3 regions of the Streptomyces sp. NPDC004721 genome follow, and region 2 is predicted to be linked to each of the others. Evidence: riboswitches for the same ligand, from Rfam matches in the RefSeq annotation. Region 2 holds a riboswitch; each other region holds the start of a gene.

Region 1 (6,933 bases), on a different contig from region 2:
CGCGCGAGGCGGGCCTGCTCGGCACCGACGTGGGCCTGCCGATGCTGCTGCTCTCCCGGCACTCCCTGGACCGCGAGGGCCGGCCGGTGGAGTGGGTGCGGTCGGTGTACCGCGGGGACCGCTACAAGTTCGTGGCACGTCTCAAGCGGCCGCAGGAGTAAGGGTCTTGTGATGGCGTAAGAATCTCGTGGCGGTCCGCGGCGTCATGCGCACGAGGGATTCCGCACGTGTGACACCGTGACCTAGATTGCCTGCGCACTGCACGGACGCTCGCCGGTGATCAGCTAGGGGACGGAGTCGCCACATGTCGAATGCCCCGGAAGCCACCAGAGCGGTGGTGACACCCTTAAGGGTCGTCATCGCCCTCTGCCTCGTCGCCCCCTTCGTGGCGCTGCTGTGGGTGGGGTCGTACGCGAAGACGGATCCGGTGTTCATAGGGATCCCGTTCTTCTACTGGTACCAGATGCTGTGGGTGGTCCTCTCCGCGGCCCTGACCATGACCGCGTACCGGCTGTGGCTGCGTGATCAGCGTGCCGCCCGGGCCTCGCGGGCCGCCCGGACCGCCCCTGCCGCCACGGCCGAGGACGGGGGTGCGGTCAAGTGAAGGACGGTGTCAACGGCGTCGCGCTCGGCGTCTGCATCTTCTTCTTCCTGCTCGTCACCGTCATGGGCTTCCTGGCCGCGCGCTGGCGCCGTGCCGAGAACGAGCACAGCCTGGACGAATGGGGCCTGGGCGGCCGGTCGTTCGGCACCTGGGTGACCTGGTTCCTGCTCGGCGGCGACCTGTACACCGCCTACACCTTCGTGGCCGTGCCGGCCGCCGTCTACGCCACGGGCGCGGCCGGCTTCTTCGCGGTGCCGTACACGATCCTGGTCTACCCGCTGATCTTCACGTTCCTGCCGCGGCTGTGGTCGGTGTCCCACCGGCACGGATACGTGACCACCTCGGACTTCGTCCGCGGCCGGTTCGGCTCCAAGAGCCTGTCGCTGGCGGTGGCGCTCACCGGCATCCTCGCGACCATGCCGTACATCGCGCTCCAACTGGTCGGCATCCAGGCCGTCCTTGACGTGATGGGCGTCGGTGGCGGCGACAGCACCCACTGGTTCGTGAAGGACCTGCCGCTGCTGATCGCCTTCGGTGTGCTGGCGGCGTACACCTACTCGTCGGGACTGCGCGCGCCCGCGCTGATCGCGTTCGTGAAGGACACCCTGATCTACATCGTGATCGCGGTGGCCATCATCTACATCCCGATCAAGCTGGGCGGCTTCGGCGAGGTGTTCGCCAAGGCGGACCAGAAGTTCAGCGAGTCGGGGACGGGCGGCCTGGTGCCTGCGGCGGCCGGCCAGTGGACGTACGCCACGCTGGCCCTGGGCTCCGCGCTCGCGCTGTTCATGTACCCGCACTCGATCACCGCGACCCTGTCCTCGCGCAGCCGCGAGGTGATCCGCCGCAACACCACGATCCTGCCGCTGTACTCGCTGATGCTGGGCCTGCTCGCCCTGCTGGGCTTCATGGCGATCGCGGCGGGCGTGCAGGTGAAGAACGGCCAGCTCGCCATTCCGCAGTTGTTCGAGAACATGTTCCCGGACTGGTTCGCGGGGGTGGCGTTCGCGGCGATCGCCATCGGCGCGCTGGTGCCGGCGGCCATCATGTCGATCGCCGCCGCGAACCTGTTCACCCGCAACATCTACAAGGACTTCCTCCGCCCGCACGCGACGCCGAAGGAGGAGACCCGGGTCTCCAAGATCGTGTCGCTGCTGGTCAAGGTGGGCGCGCTGGTCTTCGTCCTGACCATGGACAAGACGGTCGCCATCAACTTCCAGCTGCTCGGCGGCATCTGGATCCTGCAGACCTTCCCGGCCCTGGTCGGCGGCCTGTTCACCCGCTGGTTCCACCGCTGGGCGCTGCTGGCGGGCTGGGCGGTCGGCATGGTCTACGGCACGGTCGCCGCCTACGGGGTCGCCTCGCCGACGCAGAAGCACTTCGGCGGCTCGGCGAAGGAGATCCCGGGCATCGGCGAGATCGGCTACATCGGTCTGACGGCGTTCGTGCTCAACGCGGTCGTCACGGTGGTCCTGACGTTCGTACTGAGGGCGGTCAAGGCGCCTCAGGGCGTGGACGAGACCCGGCCCGAGGACTACACGGCGGACGCCGGCGACCCGGGCGTCGAGGTGGAGCTCCCGCCGACCACGGCGGCGGCGCCCCACTGACACCCGGGAGGGGCATCCCACGGGCCGCCGGAGAAATCCGGCGGCCCGCTGCCGTGCCCGTGCGGCACACTCGGGCCATGGACATCGTGATCCGGCCGGTGGAACCCGGCGAGTACGGCACCCTCGGTGAGATCACCGCCCAGGCCTATCTCCGGGACGGGCTCCTCGACTTCGGTGAGAGCGACGGGTATCTCGGCGAGCTGCGGGACGTGGCCAAGCGGGCGGCCGCGGCCGAGGTGCTGGTGGCGGTGGCGGACGGGACGGTGCTCGGCGGCGTGACCTTCGTCCCCGGCACGGGCCCCATGGCCGACCTCGCCGGTCCCGGGGAGACCGAGATACGGATGCTCGCGGTCGCGCACACGGCGCGCGGCCGAGGCGTCGGCGAGGCCCTCGTACGGGCCTGCCTGGACCGGGCACGGGCCGTGGAGGGCTGTGTCCGCGTGGTGCTGTCCACCCAGGGCACCATGCACACCGCCCACCGCATCTACGAGCGTCTGGGCTTCGTCCGCACGCCGGGCCGGGACTGGAACCCCCTCCCGCACCTGGACGACATCATGCTGCTCACCTACGAGTTGACATTCTGACACGTTCCGGAGTCGACGCGGCACAACATATGGGGGTGCCCGACTCACTCAGCACAAGATGTATGCTCGTGCTCACTGTCGCCGCAGGGGAATCCGGTGCGAATCCGGAACTGTCCCGCAACGGTGTACTCGTGCGCGTATGCCCCCATGGGCCGCCACGAGCGTCAGTCCGAGGACCTGCCGACAGTGCGCCCGGCCGTCCGGTCCGGGTGCCCTGACGTCCGGGCCTCGTGGAATGGGCCGGTGGACGCGGCGCCGCGTGCGCTCGTGTGCCGCCCCCTGCCCTCGGCGAGGCCCCGTGCCGAGCGAGGGAGAGCTCCACGTGACCATCGCGCCAGCAGACCCGGTTTCAGTCACAGCTCCGGAAACCGACGGTCCAGGTGCCGTACTGCTGCGGACCCTGACCGAGCTGACCGCCGACCTCCCCGACGCCGACCCCGGCCGGGTCGCCGCCGCCGCGCTGCGCGGCCGGTCGGCGCGGGCCGACGAGGCCGAGTTGCGCGAGCTGGCCACGGAGGCGGCCGCCGGGCTCATCTCCGAGGACCCCGCCTACTCCCGGCTCGCGGCCAGGCTGCTGACCCTCGCCGTCCGCGCCGAGGCCGCCTCCCAGGGCGTCGCCTCCTTCACCGACTCGGTCGCCGTGGGCCACCGCGAGGGCCTCGTCGCCGACCGGACCGCCGAGTTCGTACGCGCCCATGCCGACCGCCTGGACGCGCTGATCGACCGGGCCGCCGACGACCGCTTCGGCTACTTCGGCCTGCGCACCCTGCACAGCCGGTACCTGCTGCGGCACCCGATCACCCGCAAGGTGATCGAGACGCCGCAGCACTTCATGCTGCGGGTCGCGGCGGGTCTCGCGCAGGACGACACCGCGCGGTCGGTCGACGAGGTCGAGGCGCTCTACGGGCTGATGAGCCGCCTCGACTACCTGCCCTCCTCCCCCACGCTCTTCAACTCCGGTACGCGTCACCCCCAGATGTCGTCCTGCTACCTGCTCGACTCCCCCAGGGACGAGCTGGACTCGATCTACGAGCGCTACCTCCAGGTCGCCCGTCTGTCCAAGCACGCCGGCGGCATCGGCATCGCCTACTCCCGCATCCGCTCCCGCGGTTCGCTGATCCGCGGCACCAACGGGCACTCCAACGGCATCGTGCCGTTCCTGAAGACCCTGGACGCCTCGGTGGCCGCCGTGAACCAGGGCGGCCGGCGCAAGGGCGCCGCCGCGGTCTACCTGGAGACCTGGCACTCGGACATCGAGGAGTTCCTGGAGCTGCGCGACAACACCGGCGAGGACGCCCGCCGGACGCACAACCTCAACCTCGCGCACTGGATCCCGGACGAGTTCATGCGCCGGGTGAACGCCGACGGGCAGTGGTCGCTGTTCTCCCCCGCGGACGTGCCGGAGCTGACCGACCTGTGGGGCGAGGAGTTCGACGCCGCGTACCGCGCCGCGGAGGCGCGGGGCCTGGCGAGGAAGACCATGCCGGCCCGCGACCTGTACGGCCGCATGATGCGCACCCTCGCGCAGACCGGCAACGGCTGGATGACCTTCAAGGACGCCGCCAACCGCACCGCCAACCAGACGGCACAGCCCGGCCACGTCGTCCACTCCTCCAACCTCTGCACGGAGATCCTGGAGGTCACCGACGACGGTGAGACGGCGGTGTGCAACCTGGGTTCGGTCAACCTCGGCGCGTTCGTGGCCGGCGGGGACATCGATTGGGAGCGGCTGGACGAGACCGTCCGCACCGCCGTCACCTTCCTCGACCGCGTGGTGGACATCAACTTCTACCCGACCGAGCAGGCGGGCCGCTCCAACGCCCGCTGGCGGCCGGTGGGCCTGGGCGCCATGGGCCTTCAGGACGTCTTCTTCAAGCTGCGGCTGCCCTTCGACTCCCCGGAGGCGAAGGCCCTGTCCACCCGTATCGCCGAGCGGATCATGCTCGCCGCGTACGAGGCGTCGGCCGACCTCGCCGAGCGCGAGGGCCCGCTGCCCGCGTGGGAGAAGACCCGTACGGCCCGGGGCGTGCTGCACCCCGACCACTACGACGTCGAGCTGACCTGGCCGGAGCGCTGGGCGGCCCTGCGCGAGCGGATCGCCGCCGTCGGCATGCGCAACTCGCTGCTGCTCGCCATCGCCCCGACCGCCACCATCGCCTCGATCGCGGGCGTGTACGAGTGCATCGAGCCGCAGGTCTCCAACCTCTTCAAGCGCGAGACGCTCTCCGGGGAGTTCCTTCAGGTCAACTCGTACCTGGTGAACGATCTGAAGGCGCTCGGCGTCTGGGACGCCCGGACCCGCGAGGCGCTGCGCGAGGCGAACGGCTCGGTGCAGGACTTCGCCTGGATCCCCGAGGACGTGCGGACGCTGTACCGCACGGCGTGGGAGATCCCGCAGCGCGGCCTGATCGACATGGCCGCGGCCCGCACCGCGTTCCTGGACCAGTCCCAGTCCCTGAACCTGTTCATGGAGACGCCGACCATCGGCAAGCTCTCCTCGATGTACGCCTACGCCTGGAAGCAGGGCCTGAAGACGACGTACTACCTGCGCTCCCGCCCCGCGACCCGGATCGCGCGGGCCGCTCGCGCCACCGTCCCCGTCCAGACGACGCCGGACCCCGAGGCGGTCGCCTGCTCCCTGGAAAACCCCGAGTCCTGCGAGGCCTGCCAGTAATGACCAGCGAGACCAAGAACCTGCTCGACCCCGGCTTCGAGCTGACGCTCCGTCCGATGCGCTACCCGGACTTCTACGAGCGCTACCGGGACGCCATCAAGAACACCTGGACCGTGGAGGAGGTCGACCTCCACTCGGACGTCGCCGATCTCGCCAAGCTGAGCCCGGCCGAGCAGCACCTGATCGGACGGCTGGTGGCCTTCTTCGCCACCGGTGACTCGATCGTGGCGAACAACCTGGTGCTCACGCTCTACAAGCACATCAACTCTCCCGAGGCGCGCCTGTACCTGAGCAGGCAGCTGTTCGAGGAGGCCGTGCACGTCCAGTTCTATCTGACGCTGCTGGACACCTACCTCCCCGACCCGGAGGACCGCGCCGCGGCCTTCGCCGCGGTGGAGAACATCCCCTCCATCCGGGAGAAGGCCGAGTTCTGCTTCAAGTGGATGGACTCGGTGGAGAAGCTGGACCAGTTGGAGACGAAGGCGGACCGCCGGCGCTTCCTGCTCAACCTCGTCTGCTTCGCCGCGTGCATCGAGGGCCTGTTCTTCTACGGTGCCTTCGCCTACGTCTACTGGTTCCGCAGCCGCGGCCTGCTGCACGGTCTGGCCACCGGCACCAACTGGGTGTTCCGCGACGAGACGATGCACATGTCCTTCGCCTTCGACGTGGTCGACACCGTGCGCAAGGAGGAGCCGGACCTCTTCGACGACGACCTCCAGCGGCAGGTCACCGACATGCTGCGGGAGGCCGTCGAGGCCGAGCTCCAGTTCGCGCGCGACCTGTGCGGTGACGGCCTCCCGGGGATGAACACCGACTCGATGCGGCAGTACCTGGAGTGCGTCGCCGACCAGCGCCTGACGCGCCTCGGCTTCGCTCCGGTGTACGGCTCCGAGAACCCCTTCTCCTTCATGGAGCTCCAGGGCGTTCAGGAGCTGACCAACTTCTTCGAGCGGCGCCCGTCGGCGTACCAGGTGGCGGTGGAGGGCACCGTCGACCTGGACGAGGACTTCTGAGCCTCGTCGCGGCTCTCGCGGGCCTCCCGGTCCTCGTGGGCCTGACGGATCCGGCGGTCGGCACGTCGGTCGTGGACGATGCCGACCACCGACGGCAGGACCATGAGGACCAGGAGTCCGAGGACGACGAGCATCGAGATCAGGCCTTGCGTCTGTGTCGTAGTCATGGACACCACTGTCGCGCCGGACGCTCCTTACCGTGAGTGGCAGGACTGCCGTACACCTTCAAAATCCTGCCACCGCGGGGGCACACTGGAGCCATGCTGAAGAACGTGGCCACCGTGCTGCTGGACGGAGTGCACCCCTTCGAACTCGGCGTGGTCTGCGAGGTGTTCGGACTCGACCGCAGTGACGAGGGGCTGCCGGTCTACGACTTCGCGGTGGTCTCCGCGGAGGGCCCGGCGCTGAGCACCCACGTCCCCGGCCTCACGGTCTCGACACCGCACGGCCT
Region 2 (6,933 bases):
GTCCTCGCCGACCGGCGGCGCCACGGTGGACTCCCGCACCGCGCCCCGTAGCGAGACCCGCAGCCCGTCCTCCTCGTCGATGCCGAGCCCGTGCCGGAACGGCAGCACGCCGTACGTACGCCGGCCGGTGAGCGCGTGCAGCATGTCGAGCCCGGGTTCGAGCAGCGAGACGTCCCCGCGGAACTTGTTGACGAGGAACCCGGCGACGAGTTCCTGGTCCTCCGGCGACAGCAGCGCGAGCGTGCCGTAGAAGGAGGCGAAGACGCCACCGCGGTCGATGTCGCCGACGACGAGCACGGGCAGCCGGGCGCCGCGCGCGATCCCCATGTTGACGATGTCGGTCCGGCGCAGGTTGATCTCCGCCGGGCTGCCCGCCCCCTCGCAGATCACCGCGTCGTACGTGCTCCGCAGCTCGGCGAGGCAGTCCAGCACGGTGCCGAGGAGCTTCTGCTGCCGCCCGCCGTGGTAGCCGCGCGCGCTCAACTCGCCCACCGGTTTGCCCAGCAGGACGACCTGGCTGCTCTGCTCGCCGCCCGGCTTGAGCAGCACCGGGTTCATCAGCGCGGTCGGCTCGATGCGGCACGCCTGGGCCTGCATGGCCTGCGCCCGCCCGATCTCGGCGCCCTCCCGGGTGACGAACGAGTTGAGGGACATGTTCTGCGCCTTGAAGGGGGCGACCTTCACGCCCTGGCGCACCAGCCACCGGCAGATCCCGGCCGTGACGACGCTCTTCCCGGCGTCGGAGGTGGTGCCGGCGACGAGCAGACCGCCACTCATGACGTCCGTCCTCTCTTCAGCAGCCGTACGCCCGCGCACACGCCGAGCGCGAGCCAGCCCACGCGGCGGGAGAGCCGTACCGCGCGCTCGATGTCACCCGGCCGGACGGCGCGTCCGGCGCCGTTGAGCACCGGGCGGTGCTCAACGCGCCCGGCGTACGAGAGCGTGCCGCCCAGCCGCACCCCGAGCGCCCCCGCGAACGCGGCTTCCACCGGACCGGCGTTGGGGCTCGGATGCTTCCCGGCGTCGGAGCGCCAGGCCCGTACGGCACCGCGCGGGTCGTCGCCCGTGACGGCCGCCAGGGCGGCGGTGAGCCGTGCCCCCGGCCATCCGGCGAGGTCGTCGAGCCGGGCCGAGGCCCAGCCATAGCGGCGGTACCGGGGGGACTTGTGCCCGACCATGGCGTCCAGGGTGTTGACCGCGCGGAAGCCGAGCAGGCCCGGCACACCGGCGGCGGCGCCCCACACCAGCGCGCCCACCACCGCGTCGGAGGTGTTCTCGGCGACGGACTCGACGACGGCCCGGGCGATCCCGTCGGCGTCCAGCGCCTGCGGGTCGCGCCCGCACAGATGCGGCAGCCGCGCCCGCGCGGCCTCGACGTCCCCGGCCCCCAGCGCGCGCCCGATCTCCCGCGCCTCACGGGCGAGGGAGGTCCCGCCGACGACGGCCCAGGTGGCGGCGGCGGTCAGCGCGACGGACGCGGTACGGGAGGAACGCGCGGCGGACACGGCCAGCGCGGCCGACGACACGACGCCCCCCACGCACACGGCGGTGTGCAGGGCGCCCCAGCCGCGGTGGTCCCGCCACAGCGCGCGTTCCACGGCACCCGCGGCCCGTCCGAACACGGCGACGGGGTGCCCGCGGCGCGGATCGCCGAGGAGCAGGTCACCGAGGAGGCCGGCGGCGGCGCCGTACGCGAAGTCGCGATCGGCACCCATCGGGTCAGCCGGTCGTGCGGTCGGTCGGACAGACGCTGGTGAACCTTGGTCGGCAGCCGCGCATGGCGATATGTGTCCTCACTCAGGGTGTCCACGCCCTGGTTCGACGAGACCGGCGGCGAGAGTTCCTGGCTCCCGGGGAAGTTCTTCCCCGGTCACAGTGGCGGGACCGCGCCGGATTCGCACCGGACTTCCTCTCCTGCCGCCGTACTTGGCTCCGGCAGTCCACCACGCACCGCGAACACCCGTCAACCTGCCGTTGACCTGCGCAGGGGTACTGAGATGAGGCCCACACCGCGGACGCCGGGAACCAGAAGACCCGCCCTTTCCGGGCCGTCGTGGGGACGGCCCGGAAAGGGCGGGTGACGTGAGGGACCCGGACCCGGACCCGGTTGCCGGGGTCCGGGCCGCGCCGGTCGCAGCACTAGTGCCGCGGCAGGCAACGTTTGCCCGTGAAGGAGCGGCGTCTGGTGCGTGCTCTGGGGGTACCCCCTGCTCGAAGAGCTTGGGGGAGTGCCGGCCGGAAGTCCTCGTACTGGACGTACTTGGGCTTTCGGCCGGTGCGGCGAGTGGGGTCCCCCCTGCTCGAAGAGCTCGGGGGAGCGTGCCGGGCGTCGCGACGGGGCGAACGTTGTCTGTCGGGGCAATACAACTAGGCCACGATCAGGTAGATCCCGTAGGCCACGGCGGCGGCGCACGCGGCGAAGCAGGCGTAGGCGCCGGTGACCGCGAGGGCCCCGCCGCCGTGGCCCGCGGCGACGGCCCGCTCGCGGCGGGAGAGGCCGGCGATGCCGAGGGTGAACAGGGCCACGAGGCCCACCGTGACGCCGAGGCTGACGCCGAAGACGGAGCCGAGGGCCACCCAGTCGATCTTCATGGTGCTTCTCTTCCTTCTGCCTGTGGCGCGGGCTCAGACGGTGGCGGCCGGCGGGGTCGCCACGGACGCGGGATCAGCGGCGGGTGCGGAGGCCTGGGCGGGGATCGTGGCGGTGAGTTCCTCGGTCACCGGGGAGGCCGGGGGCGGGGTGACGGCCGCGATGGCCTGGGTGACCACGCCGGCCGGCTCCTCGGTTTCGTTGACGTTGGTGTGGTCGACGACCTCGCGGCGGGAGATCTTCCAGATCGCGGCGCTGGAGGCCACGAGGAACGCGGCGACGAGCCAGGTACCCCAGTCGCCGAGGCGCGTCACGGCCTCCGCGCCGGCCGCGACCAGGGCCGCGGCGGGCAGCGTGAGGGCCCAGGCGACGGCCATGCGGCTCGCGGTGGACCAGCGGACCACGCCGCCCTTGCGGCCCAGGCCCGCGCCCATCACCGAACCGGAGACGACGTGCGTGGTGGAAAGGGAGAAGCCGAGGTGGGAGGAGGCCAGGATGGCGGTGGCCGCGCTGGTCTGGGCGGCGAAGCCCTGCTGCGGCTGAAGGTCGGTCAGGCCCTTGCCCATGGTGCGGATGATGCGCCAGCCGCCGATGTAGGTGCCGAGCGCGATGGCCAGGCCCGCGGAGAGGATGACCCAGGTGGGAGGGTTGGAGCCGGGGGCGAGGGCGCCGCCGGCGATCAGGGCGAGGGTGATGACGCCCATCGTCTTCTGCGCGTCGTTGGTGCCGTGGGCCAGCGAGACCAGGCCCGCGGAGGCGATCTGCCCGGCGCGGTGGCCCTTCTCGGCCGCCTTGCCGTTCGAATTCGACTTGCCGCCGATGCCGTACGACAGCCGGGTCGAGACCAGTGCGGCCAGACCCGCGACGACCGGGGCGGCGACCGCCGGGATGAGGACCTTGGTGAGCAGGACACCGCCGTGCACGGCGCTGAAGCCGGCCGAGGCGATGGTGGCGCCGATCAGACCGCCCATGAGGGCGTGCGAGGAACTGGAGGGGAGTCCGACCAGCCAGGTCAGCAGGTTCCAGAGGATCGCGCCCACCAGGGCGGCGAAGATGACTTCGGGACGGATGCCGTTCTCGTCGACGAGACCCTTGGAGATCGTGTTGGCGACCTCCACGGAGAGGAAGGCGCCCACCAGGTTCAGCACGGCGGACATGGCCACCGCGACCTTGGGCTTGAGTGCACCGGTGGAGATGGTCGTGGCCATCGCGTTTGCGGTGTCGTGGAAACCGTTCGTGAAATCGAACGCGAGTGCGGTGATCACCACTATCGCGAGGATCAGCGAGAAGCTTTCCATTTACCCAGGCAATCGTTCGAGCGTCATTGGCGCGTTGAACGTAGGTAACCCGGGTGAACAGAAGATGAACTGAGTCGGTCATCGGGGTGTCCGTTCCCGTGGTCCGATGGGGAGAGAGCGGTCGCTCGCGGGAGGCGTCCTGGCAGGATCGGCACATGACCGAACTCGGAGAGACGGCCCGCGCCTGGCGGGCGCTGGTCGCGGCGGCCCGCCGCACGGTGTCCGACGGACTGGTCGTCGGCACCTCCGGCAACGTGTCCGTCCGCGTGGGCGACACCGTGCTGGTCACCCCCTCGGGCGTCCCCTACGACCGGCTCACGGACGACGACGTCACCGGTGTCGGCCTGGACGGCCGGCAGGTGCTCGGCACACTGGTGCCGACCAGCGAACTGCCCATGCACCTCGCGGTCTACCGCAGCACCGACGCGGGTGCCGTCGTCCACACCCACGCCGTGCACGCGACGGCCGTCTCGACCCTCGTCACCGAGCTCCCGCTGATCCACTACATGGCCGGCGCCCTCGGCGGGCCCGTCCGCGTGGCCCCGTACGCCACGTACGGCACCGAGGAGCTGGCCCGGAACATGCTGCGCGCCCTCGACGGCCGCACCGGCTGCCTGCTGCGCAACCACGGCACCGTCACCTACGGTGCCACCCTCGACCAGGCCTACGACCGTACGGCCCAGTTGGAGTGGATGTGCCGTGTGTGGCTGGCGGCGTCCGGCGTCCCCGGCCTGACGCCGGCTCTGCTGACGCCGGAGCAACTGGCCCAGGCGGGGGAGCGGCTGCGGGTGTACGGACAGCCGGGGCCGGGGCCGGGGCCGGGGCGGGGGTAGGGGCAGGGACAGGGGCGGGAGCCGGGGCCGGGAATCGGGAACGACGCCGGACGGTGCGGTGGCGCCGGCCCCGTGTGCGGGCGGCGCCGGAATGAACGCCGCTCTCCATGGAACTCGCGCGGACATGTCACCCCGACCCTTCGTCCCACTGGCCGGTGACCGGGTGCGCCAGGACACTGGAGCCGTGCCCACAGTCAAAGCGACGGCCGCGGCCGTCACCGCGGCCCTGGCGGCCGGCGCGGCGAGCGTCGCCGCGGGCCGGCTCGCGAGCGACGCCGCGCTCAAGGCGCTCCCGGGCCGGCCCCTGCCCACCGAACCCCGGCTCAGCGTGCACGGCACGGCCGCCGGGCAGATCAGCCTCACCCGGGACCTGGCCTCCCTGCGCCCGGGCACCTACGGCCTGGCCGGCAACGGCTCCCACGCCGTGGTCGGCCCCGTCCTGCCCACCGCCCCGCACCAGCCCGACACCGTCGTACGCCGGCTGGAGCGCGTCACCCACGGCGCCCTGCACCGTGGCGACAAGGTGTGGCTCACCCCGAACCTGCACGTCGGCAACCCGCGCTCCGCCCTCGGCATCGAGCACGCCGACGTCGACATACCGGGCGAACTCGGCCCCCTGCCCGCGTGGTTCGTGCCCGGAGTCCGCGAGACCTGGGTGATCGCGGTGCACGGCCTGGGCGCCACCCGCGAACTCCCCATGAACATCATGGGGTTCCTGCACCGCCGGCACTTCCCGGTGCTGGCCCTCGCCTACCGCGGCGACCTCGGCGCGCCCCGTCCGCCGGACGGCCTGAACCACCTCGGCGAGACCGAGTGGCGCGACCTGGACGCGGCGATCCGCTACGCCGTGCGGTACGGCGCCGAGCGGATCGTTCTGCACGGCTGGTCCACCGGCGCCACGATGGCGCTGCGCGCCACCGCCCGCTCGGCGGTGCGCGAGCGGATCTCCGGACTGGTGCTGGACTCCCCGGTGCTCAACTGGGAGGTGACACTGCGGGCCCTGGCCCGGGCGCGGCACACCCCGGGCCCGCTGCTGCCGCTCGCGGTGCGCGCCGCGCAGGGGCGCACCGGTCTGTACGGCGACCGCCTGGCCGCGGCGACGGACCCGGAGGGGCTCACGGTACCGACGCTGATCTTCCACGGCCCGGGCGACCAGGTGGCCCCCTGGCAGCTCTCCCGCCGCCTCGCCGAGCGCCGTCCCAACCTGATCGCGCTGCACACGGTGCCGAACGCTCCGCACGGCGCGATGTGGAACGCCGACCCCGAGGGGTACGAGGAAGCCCTGCGGCGCTTCCTGACGCCGCTGATGTGAGGTGGGGGCACGGTTCCGGTTCGCCCCGTGTCACCTGCCTCGGGGCCGGCGTCCGGACGGGTCTTCGGACCCCTTTCGGAACCGGCCGGATGGTGCCCGTCCGGGGCCCTCTTTGCCCTCCCTTGGCCTTCTCCATCGCCTGCCGTGACATTCCGTTTGGGTTTTCGGACCGTCAACCGGAAGACTGCACCCGTGACGTCCCGTATCCCGCGCGACTCCAGGCTTCGCATCGTCCGCCCACGACCCCTGGCCGCCGCCCCCAGAGCCGTGAACCAGCGGCACACGCGCCGCCCCGCCCCGCGCCCCCCGGAGGGCACTCCGGCACCCGCGGAGCTGGCCGGAATGGCGCGCTCCCGTCTGGCCGGGGCGGCCCGCCTCGCCCGCTGGGCGGACGCCGCCCTCGGGCCCGGCCGCGGGGGGCCGACCACCGACGACAAGGCCACCCTCTCCGACGCGACCGCCGAGCGGGCGGCCGCCGATCTGGGCCTGACCGCCGCTCAGGTCCGTGCCGACTGGGACACCGCCCGGCTCGCCGGCCTCATCGAGGTGCACGGCGACAACGCCCGCCCCGGCTGGCGGCTGCGTGCCTGGCACCGCGACGACAGCGCCGTCCTGCGCGGCTGGGTGGCCCTCTTCGACGCCTGGTCGCTCGCCTGCCCGGAACCGGAGGGCCACGAGGCGGCCGCCGTCGCCGAGGTCGTCTCGGCCATGCCGCAGGTCCTGTCCTTCCTCCAGCTCTCCGCCGGACCCGTCCCCGTCGAGCAGCTCCTCGACCTCCTCCGCCAGCGCGTCTCGGAACTGCGCACCGACCGCTGCGAGGTCCCCTACGACCCCGACGCCGCCGGTCCGGCGCCGGACGGCGCCACGACCACGGCGGTCGAGCCCGCCCCCGAACCGAAG
Region 3 (6,933 bases), on a different contig from region 2:
CGTCGACACTGTCGATCCACCCCTCACGACCTGCGAGGTAGCACAGGAAATCAGGAGCCATTGAAGCCCCGTAACCGTCGGGTCCTTGAGCCTGGATGTCGGAAGTGGACAGGGCGGTGGCGACCACGGCGTGCCCGGTGAAGGCGACCGAGCACTCCAGCCCACCCGGCAGAGGCGGAAGAACTGTTACGCGGCCGTCTGCAGGCGGGAAGCGGCCGTCGGCAGCATCGAGGAACATGCCCAGCAGCGGGTGAGACTCGGCCATGACGGTCCACCCTACGAGGGGCTGTTCGCCGTGGCAGCCACACCCGCTGGGTGAAGCGCCGCTAGGCCGTGGGCCGGGTCAGCCCAAAAGCAACGATGGCTCAGTAGCCGGCACCGTCCACGCCTCGCACCACGTGCCGTCGTCGGGCCTTCGGCCCTGTACGGCGTGGACGAAGGGAGCCAGCTCGGGCAGCGTGTCGTCGACCTTGGACGGGATCACGGGCCATGGGTATCCCGGTCGAGCCGTCCGTCAAACCGGCGATCATCCGATCGGAGGCATGACGCCCGGATGCGGAGTGCCGAGCGCGTGGGCTCGCCCTCCACGGGTACCCGTCACCGCGTGTGGCGGCCTGACGACCGTACGACGAAGAGCCGGGACGAACGCATGCCCGAACTGCCGGATGTCGAGGGATTCCGCGAGGTGCTGATGACCTGCGGCCGGCGCCGGTGTGTCACGGACGTCGAGGTGCGGGACGCGGGGGTTCTGCGCGGTGTCAGCGCACAGCGGCTGCGGAGGGAGCTGGTGGGCAGGCGACTGGGGGAGGCGTGGCGGCAGGGAAAGTGGTTGTTCGTGCCGACGGACGACGGCGGTCCCACCCTTGTCTGGCATTTCGGCATGACGGGGTCGCTGCGGTGTTGTTCCCCGGACGAACCGGTAGAGGCGCACGACCGCGTCCTGCTGACGATCGACGGTTCCCGGCACCTCCGCTATCGCGATCAACGCAAGCTGCAGGGCGTGCGGTTGGCCGGCGACACGGAGATCGAACGGATCACGGACGGTCTCGGTCCCGACGCCCTCACCGTGCGCGCGCCGGAATTCAGGGAGCTGCTGTCGGGACGACGGCGCGCCGTCAAGACCGCGCTGATGGACCAGTCCGTGATCGCGGGTCTCGGGAACCTCCTGTCCGACGAGATCCTCTGGCGGGCCCGTGTCCCTCCGCGGACTCCCGCGCGCGACCTGAGCGAGACCGAGATCCGGCGTGTCTATGAGGGGATGGGCCGGGTCCTTGAGACGTCCGTGCGCGCCGGGTGCGTGCCGCCGAGGCGCTCCTGGCTCACCGGGCACAGGGACGACAGCGAGCCGATGTGTCCTCGCTGCGGGTGGCCTCTGTGCTCGAACCGCGTCGGCGGCCGCCGCACGGTCTGGTGCCCGCAGTGCCAGAAATGAACGAAGCGGGCCGTTCTCAAGTCAGCGAACGGCAATGGGATGATGATCGGCGACAAATGGCGACGGCGGTCCGAGGAAGCCGGTGAGAATCCGGCGCGGTCCCGCCACTGTGACCGGTGAGCGAGTTCCGGAAGGCCACTGCCCCGCCCGGGGTGGGAAGGCGGGACGAGTGAAGACCCGGGAGCCAGGAGACTCACGCGGTCGCCTCCTCGAGCGACACCGGGGCGGATCTCCCCGGGAGGGGAGTGGTGCGGCGTGCCCGAGAGGCCGACGGACGAGGCACCGGGCGGTGCCGTGACGGGGAGCGGTTCGGTGCCGTGCCGGGTCGTCGTGTGCCGGGACTGCTGCTGCGGCAGCCCCAAGGTGACCGGGGTCGATCACGCGGCGCAGACCGCGCGGCTGCGAGCGGAGGTGCCGGTGCGCATCTCCGACTGCCTCGACGTGTGCGAGCAGGCGAACGTCATCGTGGTCCAGCCGTCCACCGCGGGCCGGGCCGCCGGTGCGCGGCCGGTCTGGCTCGGACTCGTCAACGATGCGGACGCGACCGAGGACATCGTCGCCTGGGTGCGCGCCGGAGGCCGGGGCGTGGCTCCCCTGCCGGACATCCTCGACCTTTACGCCATCACACCGCCACGACGTGCCACGGATTCCTGAAGCCCGCACGCGCGAGGAGGCCGGCCCGTCGTCACCGGCCGGGGAACGGGCGGGCCTCGACCGGTGTGACCGCCTCGCCGGCCGGCACACCGTGCAGGACCTGGGCGAGTACCTCCGCGCCGCGCACCACGCGGGGGCCGGGCCGGTTGAAGTAGGACGGCCCGTCCAGCACCCAGACGCGGCCGGACCGAACGGCGGGCAGATCCGTCCAGCCGGGCAGCGCGGTGAGCAACGCGGCTTCGCGCAGGGTGCGTTCAGGTGGGAAGCCGCACGGCAGGAGGAGGACCACGTCCGGTTGTGCGGCGCGTACCGCCTCCCAGGTCATCGGCTTGGTGTGCTCGCCGGGCGCGGCGAGGAGAGGCTCACCTCCGGCGGTGGTGATCTGCTCGGGCACCCAGTGTCCGGCAGGCCACAGCGGGTCGAGCCACTCGATCGCCACGACCCGGGGCCGGTCGAGGCCGGCGACCGCGTCGCGCACCCGGGCGAGGCGCGCCTGCAACTCGCCCCGGCGCCGCTGCGCGCGCTCGCGCACGCCGAGCAGGTCGCCGACGGTGACCAGACAGTCCAGTACGTCGTCGAGCGTGCGCGGCTCCAGGCTGAGGACTCGAGTGTCGGCGTCGAGCAGCCGCACGGTCCGGCTGACCTTCTCGTACGACACCGCGCACACGTCGCACAGGTCCTGGGTGAGCACCACGTCGGGGCGCAGGGCGGCCAGAGCCTTGGTGTCCAGCGTGTACAGCGACGAGCCGGAGTGCGCCGACCCGCCGACGGCGTCGGAGATCTCCCGGCTGGTGAGCGCGTCCTGGTCCAGGTCGGCCCCGGTCACCACGGGTACCGAAGCGACCTCGCGCGGCGGCCAGTCGCACTCGTGGGTACGGCCGGCCAACTGCTCCGACAGTCCGAGTTCGGCGACGATGTCGGTCGCGGCGGGCAGCAGGGAGACGATGCGCATACGTCGACTGTAGGAGGCTCCGGGACCCGTGGACCTCGCGGATCCGCGATTCCGGCGCCCGGCGTGCAGGGCATGCACGGCGTGATCGCACGAACCGACACCGGCCACTCGGCCGCCGACCGGGCGCTCCAACTGCACGGCGGCTACGGCTACCTCGGCGAGTACGGCCTTGAGAAGATCGTCCCTGACCTGCGCGTGCAACAGATCCTGGAAGGAACCAACGAGATCATGCGTGTCATCGTGGCCCGCGGCCTGACGGAGGCGTTCGGATGACCGCCGCCGAGGAACCCGTCCTGGTCCACACCGACGGACGGGCCGCCCACATCACCCTCAACCGGCCGAAGGCCCTCAACGCCCTCACCCACGAGATGGTGTGCCGCATCGACGCGGCACTGACGGCCTGGGAGCACGACCCGGTCGTGGAGACCGTCGTCGTCACCGGCGCGGGGGAGCGCGGCCTGTGCGCGGGCGGTGACATCCGCGCCGTCCACGACGACGTCCGCGACGGGGACGGCGCCGCCTCGGCCGCCTTCTGGCGCGACGAGTACCGCCTCAACGCCCGTATCGCCCGCTATCCGAAGCCGTACGTCGCCGTCATGGACGGCATCGTGATGGGCGGCGGCGTCGGCGTCTCCGCGCACGGCAGCGTCCGCATCGTCACCGAGCGCTCGCGGATCGCGATGCCGGAGACCGGCATCGGCTTCATACCCGACGTCGGCGGCACCCATCTGCTGGCCCTCGCCCCCGGGGAACTGGGCACCCATCTCGCGCTGACCGGTACGCAGATCGGCGCCGGCGACGCCGTGCTCTGCGGGCTCGCCGACCACTACGTGCCGTCAGCGGCCCTGCCGGCCCTCATCGACGACCTCGCCGGCACGCCCGTACGGGAGGTGCTGGCGCGCCATGCCCGACCGCTGCCGGAAGGGGAGTTGGAGAGGCAGAGGGAATGGATCGACCCCTGCTGTGCCGGCGCGACGGTCGAGGACATCGTGAGCCGGCTGCTCGACCACGGCGAGCCCGCCGCCAAGGAGGCGGCCGAAACCCTGTTCACCAGGTCACCGACCGCCGTGAAGGTCACCCTGGCCGCCGTGCGCCGCGCCCGCCGTCTCGGATCGCTGGAGCCGGTCCTCGACCAGGAGTACCGCGTCTCCTGCGCGGCCCTGAGCAGCCCCGACCTGGTGGAGGGCATCCGGGCCCAGGTCATCGACAAGGACCGCGACCCGCGCTGGTCCCCCGACACCCTCGCCGAGGTGACCGACGCCGACGTGAACCGCTTCTTCGCCCCGCTCGGCGACCGTGAACTGGGCCTCGCCGGCTCTGGCGCCACCGCGGAGGCGGCCTGGTGAGGAGGACCGTCGCGTTCCTCGGAAGGGCGCACATCGGCGCCTCGCCCGGGGCACGTCGACCACCCGGTCAGGCAGGCGCCGGGCAGCCGTCGCCGGAGACCGGGGCCTCCTCGTCCTCTCCGGGCCGGAGCACCTGAGCCGAGCCGAGCAGCGCCTCGACCACCTCCTCCAGGTCGAGGCGCTGCTCGACCGACCGCAGGTGTGGCAGCCGCGCCCCGGTGCTGACCCGGGGAGGGGCGAGCAGACTGCAGCAGTCCTCGTCGGGGAGGACCGAGATGCCGGCGGTGCCGATGGACCGGGCCTCGTCGATGATCTCCTGCTTCTCCCAGCCGATCAGCGGACGTAGTACGGGCAGCGCCGCCGCCTCGTCCACCGCGACCAGGTTGGCCAGCGTCTGACTGGCGACCTGCCCGAGGCTGTCGCCCGTCACCAGCGCCTGGGCACCGATACGGTCGGCCAGCGCGGAGGCGGTGCGCACCATCAGCCGGCGTTGGGCGACCACCTGGAGCCGCCCGGCCCCTGCCACGGCGAGTTGCTTCTGCGCCTTGCCGAGCGCGACGACGTGCAGGGTTCCGGGCGGCTGGCAGCGGTTCAGCTCACGGGCCAGGGCGTACGCCTTGTACACGGACGACGGGTTCGTGTAGGGAGCGCCGTTGAAGTGCACGAAGTCGCACGCCAGTCCGCGCCGCATGGCCCGGTGGGCGGCGACGGGGGAGTCGTAGCCGCCGGAGAGCAGGACCAGGGCCCGCCCGCTGGCCCCGACGGGCAGCCCGCTCAGACCGGGGAGGCGTTCACAGGAGAGGTACGTCTCCTTGTGGTCGATCACGACGTTCAGCGTCACGCCGGGCGTGGTGAGGTCGACCGTCAGCGCGGGCACGGCGTCGAGTACCCGGGCCCCCAGGAACACTTCCATGCGGGAAGAGGTCAGCGGGAACTGCTTGTCCCGCCGCCGCACCCGCACGGCGAAGCGGAGCCCCCGGCGCTCGCCGCTCACGGCACGCAGGGCGTCGATCGCCGCCGCCGTGATGCCGTCGAGGGTGCTGGGCACCCGTACGGCCGGCTCGACGGAGTTGAAGCCGACGACCCGCCGGGCCCGCTCCACCAGGGCCTCAACGGGGACCTGCCCGCCCAGCACGGTGACGTTCTGCGCGGTCTTGATCCAGGTCGAGCCGCCGACCCCGCGCAGGGAGACGCGCAGGTTGTCGTGCAGCCGCTCGGTGAAGCGGTGTCGGTTGCGGCCCTTGAGGAAGACCTCGCCGTGCTTGAGCAGCACGCACGGGCCGTGGGAGACGGGGGCGGCACCGGATGAGGCGCGGGGAGTGGGTACGCGGAGATCGTCGGACATGTGAGCGAGCCTCTCAGAGCGCCCCGTCGTCGTCGCAGGTGGCCTCCCTGTCCCGCAATGATCGCGGAGCCCAGGACAGAGCTGTCCGATGGGCAGGACAGGCTCAGTCGGTGGCTTGTGAAGTGCCCAAAGATCGGGCGAAGTCGGCAAGGGTCCGGAAGTCGTCCTCGCGCAAGCCGATCCGCGGGTTGACGTGGTGCAGAAGTCCACGTGCGCGGTGGTGGGTGGTCACGTACGCCTGGTCCAGATCACTCTGTTCGTCGTCCACCCAGGCGAAGGAACGGCCGTTGGCGTAGTCCACCAGAGGAGGAGTCTTCCAGTGGACCCCGTCGGGGCGCTCTTGGAACAAGGCGTCGCCGAAGTCGACGAAGGGTAGTCCCAGGAAGGCCGAGCACTGGACCGATCCACCGGTTGGCATCCCCTCTCCACGTTGTGGCCCAGCACAGCTCGTAGCCGAGTCGGCTCGTCCGTGCTCCGGGTTGAGCCAGACCCGCAGGTGGTGCCGACGGAGCGAGAGTTCTCGATGGCCCTCTGGAGTCCCACTGTCTCGGGGCACTCTGAGCGTGGTGTAGCCGTCGGGACGCTTCTCCGGCTTGGCCGCATATGGGTTGAGGGGCCCGTCCCCGTCGAGGAACAGTAGTGGTCGGCTCACGACCCCCCTGCCACGCTGATATCGGCTGCGCTGGTGGAAGCGTAGCGGCACCGATCGTCGCGGAGTCGGGCCAGGCCCGATGTGATGATCACGACGTGGTGGGTGTCATCACGGCCTCGCAGCCGTCCGGATGGGGTCGTTCACCGGGCTGAGTCCGCGCCAGTTCAACGGGCTGAGTCCGCGCCAGTTCAAGAAGGCCGTGGCCGCGATCGGGCAAAGAAGTGCCGCGGCAGTCCAGCGGGGCCGGCCACGGGCTCTGAGCCCGGCGGACCGGCTGACATGAAGGTCTTCGTGGGTCGCTGCGTACGCTGATCTCGGCCGTTGGCGAGGGCCCCCGTTGGGTCGCCATTTCCTGAGAAGCCTGGGGAGAGCTGCCCGGACACAAGACTGGCTGTAAGGTGTCGAGCCAGCCCTTGACCTGCAAGAACGCAGGCAGGGAGCCTAGCTTCAGGAGTAGTTCGATGCTGCGCACCATGTTCAAGTCCAAAATTCACCGCGCCACGGTCACCCAGGCCGACCTGCACTACGTGGGATCCGTGACCATTGACGCGG

What was found. A riboswitch is a leader RNA that binds a small molecule or an ion and turns the genes downstream of it on or off. The one in region 2 is predicted to bind cobalamin.
Region 1: linked by a shared signal. The riboswitch ahead of ACWEK3_RS20390 (ribonucleoside-diphosphate reductase subunit alpha) and the one ahead of ACWEK3_RS24370 (cobalamin biosynthesis protein) in region 2 are both predicted to bind cobalamin.
Region 3: linked by a shared signal. The riboswitch ahead of ACWEK3_RS04705 ((2Fe-2S) ferredoxin domain-containing protein) and the one ahead of ACWEK3_RS24370 (cobalamin biosynthesis protein) in region 2 are both predicted to bind cobalamin.

What each region holds. Positions count from the first base shown of each region.
Region 1 is NZ_JBSGBZ010000020.1:126,580-133,512, reverse strand. It holds gene ACWEK3_RS20410 (GntR family transcriptional regulator) at 1-161, shown strand, start outside; gene ACWEK3_RS20405 (DUF3311 domain-containing protein) at 305-604, shown strand; gene mctP (monocarboxylate uptake permease MctP) at 601-2,211, shown strand; gene ACWEK3_RS20395 (GNAT family N-acetyltransferase) at 2,289-2,795, shown strand; cobalamin riboswitch at 2,858-2,994, shown strand; gene ACWEK3_RS20390 (ribonucleoside-diphosphate reductase subunit alpha) at 3,118-5,469, shown strand; gene ACWEK3_RS20385 (ribonucleotide-diphosphate reductase subunit beta) at 5,469-6,482, shown strand; gene ACWEK3_RS20380 (hypothetical protein) at 6,395-6,649, opposite strand; gene ACWEK3_RS20375 (helix-turn-helix domain-containing protein) at 6,743-6,933, shown strand, end outside.
Region 2 is NZ_JBSGBZ010000027.1:60,846-67,778, forward strand. It holds gene ACWEK3_RS24365 (cobyric acid synthase) at 1-777, opposite strand, end outside; gene ACWEK3_RS24370 (cobalamin biosynthesis protein) at 774-1,715, opposite strand; cobalamin riboswitch at 1,816-1,960, opposite strand; gene ACWEK3_RS24375 (hypothetical protein) at 2,368-2,592, opposite strand; gene ACWEK3_RS24380 (anion permease) at 2,626-3,888, opposite strand; gene ACWEK3_RS24385 (class II aldolase/adducin family protein) at 4,044-4,721, shown strand; gene ACWEK3_RS24390 (alpha/beta hydrolase) at 4,906-6,033, shown strand; partial or broken gene ACWEK3_RS24395 (hypothetical protein) at 6,376-6,933, shown strand, end outside.
Region 3 is NZ_JBSGBZ010000004.1:92,457-99,389, forward strand. It holds gene ACWEK3_RS04695 (hypothetical protein) at 1-265, opposite strand, end outside; gene ACWEK3_RS04700 (Fpg/Nei family DNA glycosylase) at 650-1,432, shown strand; cobalamin riboswitch at 1,505-1,627, shown strand; gene ACWEK3_RS04705 ((2Fe-2S) ferredoxin domain-containing protein) at 1,688-2,086, shown strand; gene ACWEK3_RS04710 (cobalamin-binding protein) at 2,118-3,038, opposite strand; partial or broken gene ACWEK3_RS04715 (acyl-CoA dehydrogenase family protein) at 3,132-3,311, shown strand; gene ACWEK3_RS04720 (enoyl-CoA hydratase/isomerase family protein) at 3,308-4,384, shown strand; gene thiI (tRNA uracil 4-sulfurtransferase ThiI) at 4,452-5,729, opposite strand; partial or broken gene ACWEK3_RS04730 (hypothetical protein) at 5,833-6,381, opposite strand; gene panD (aspartate 1-decarboxylase) at 6,843-6,933, shown strand, end outside.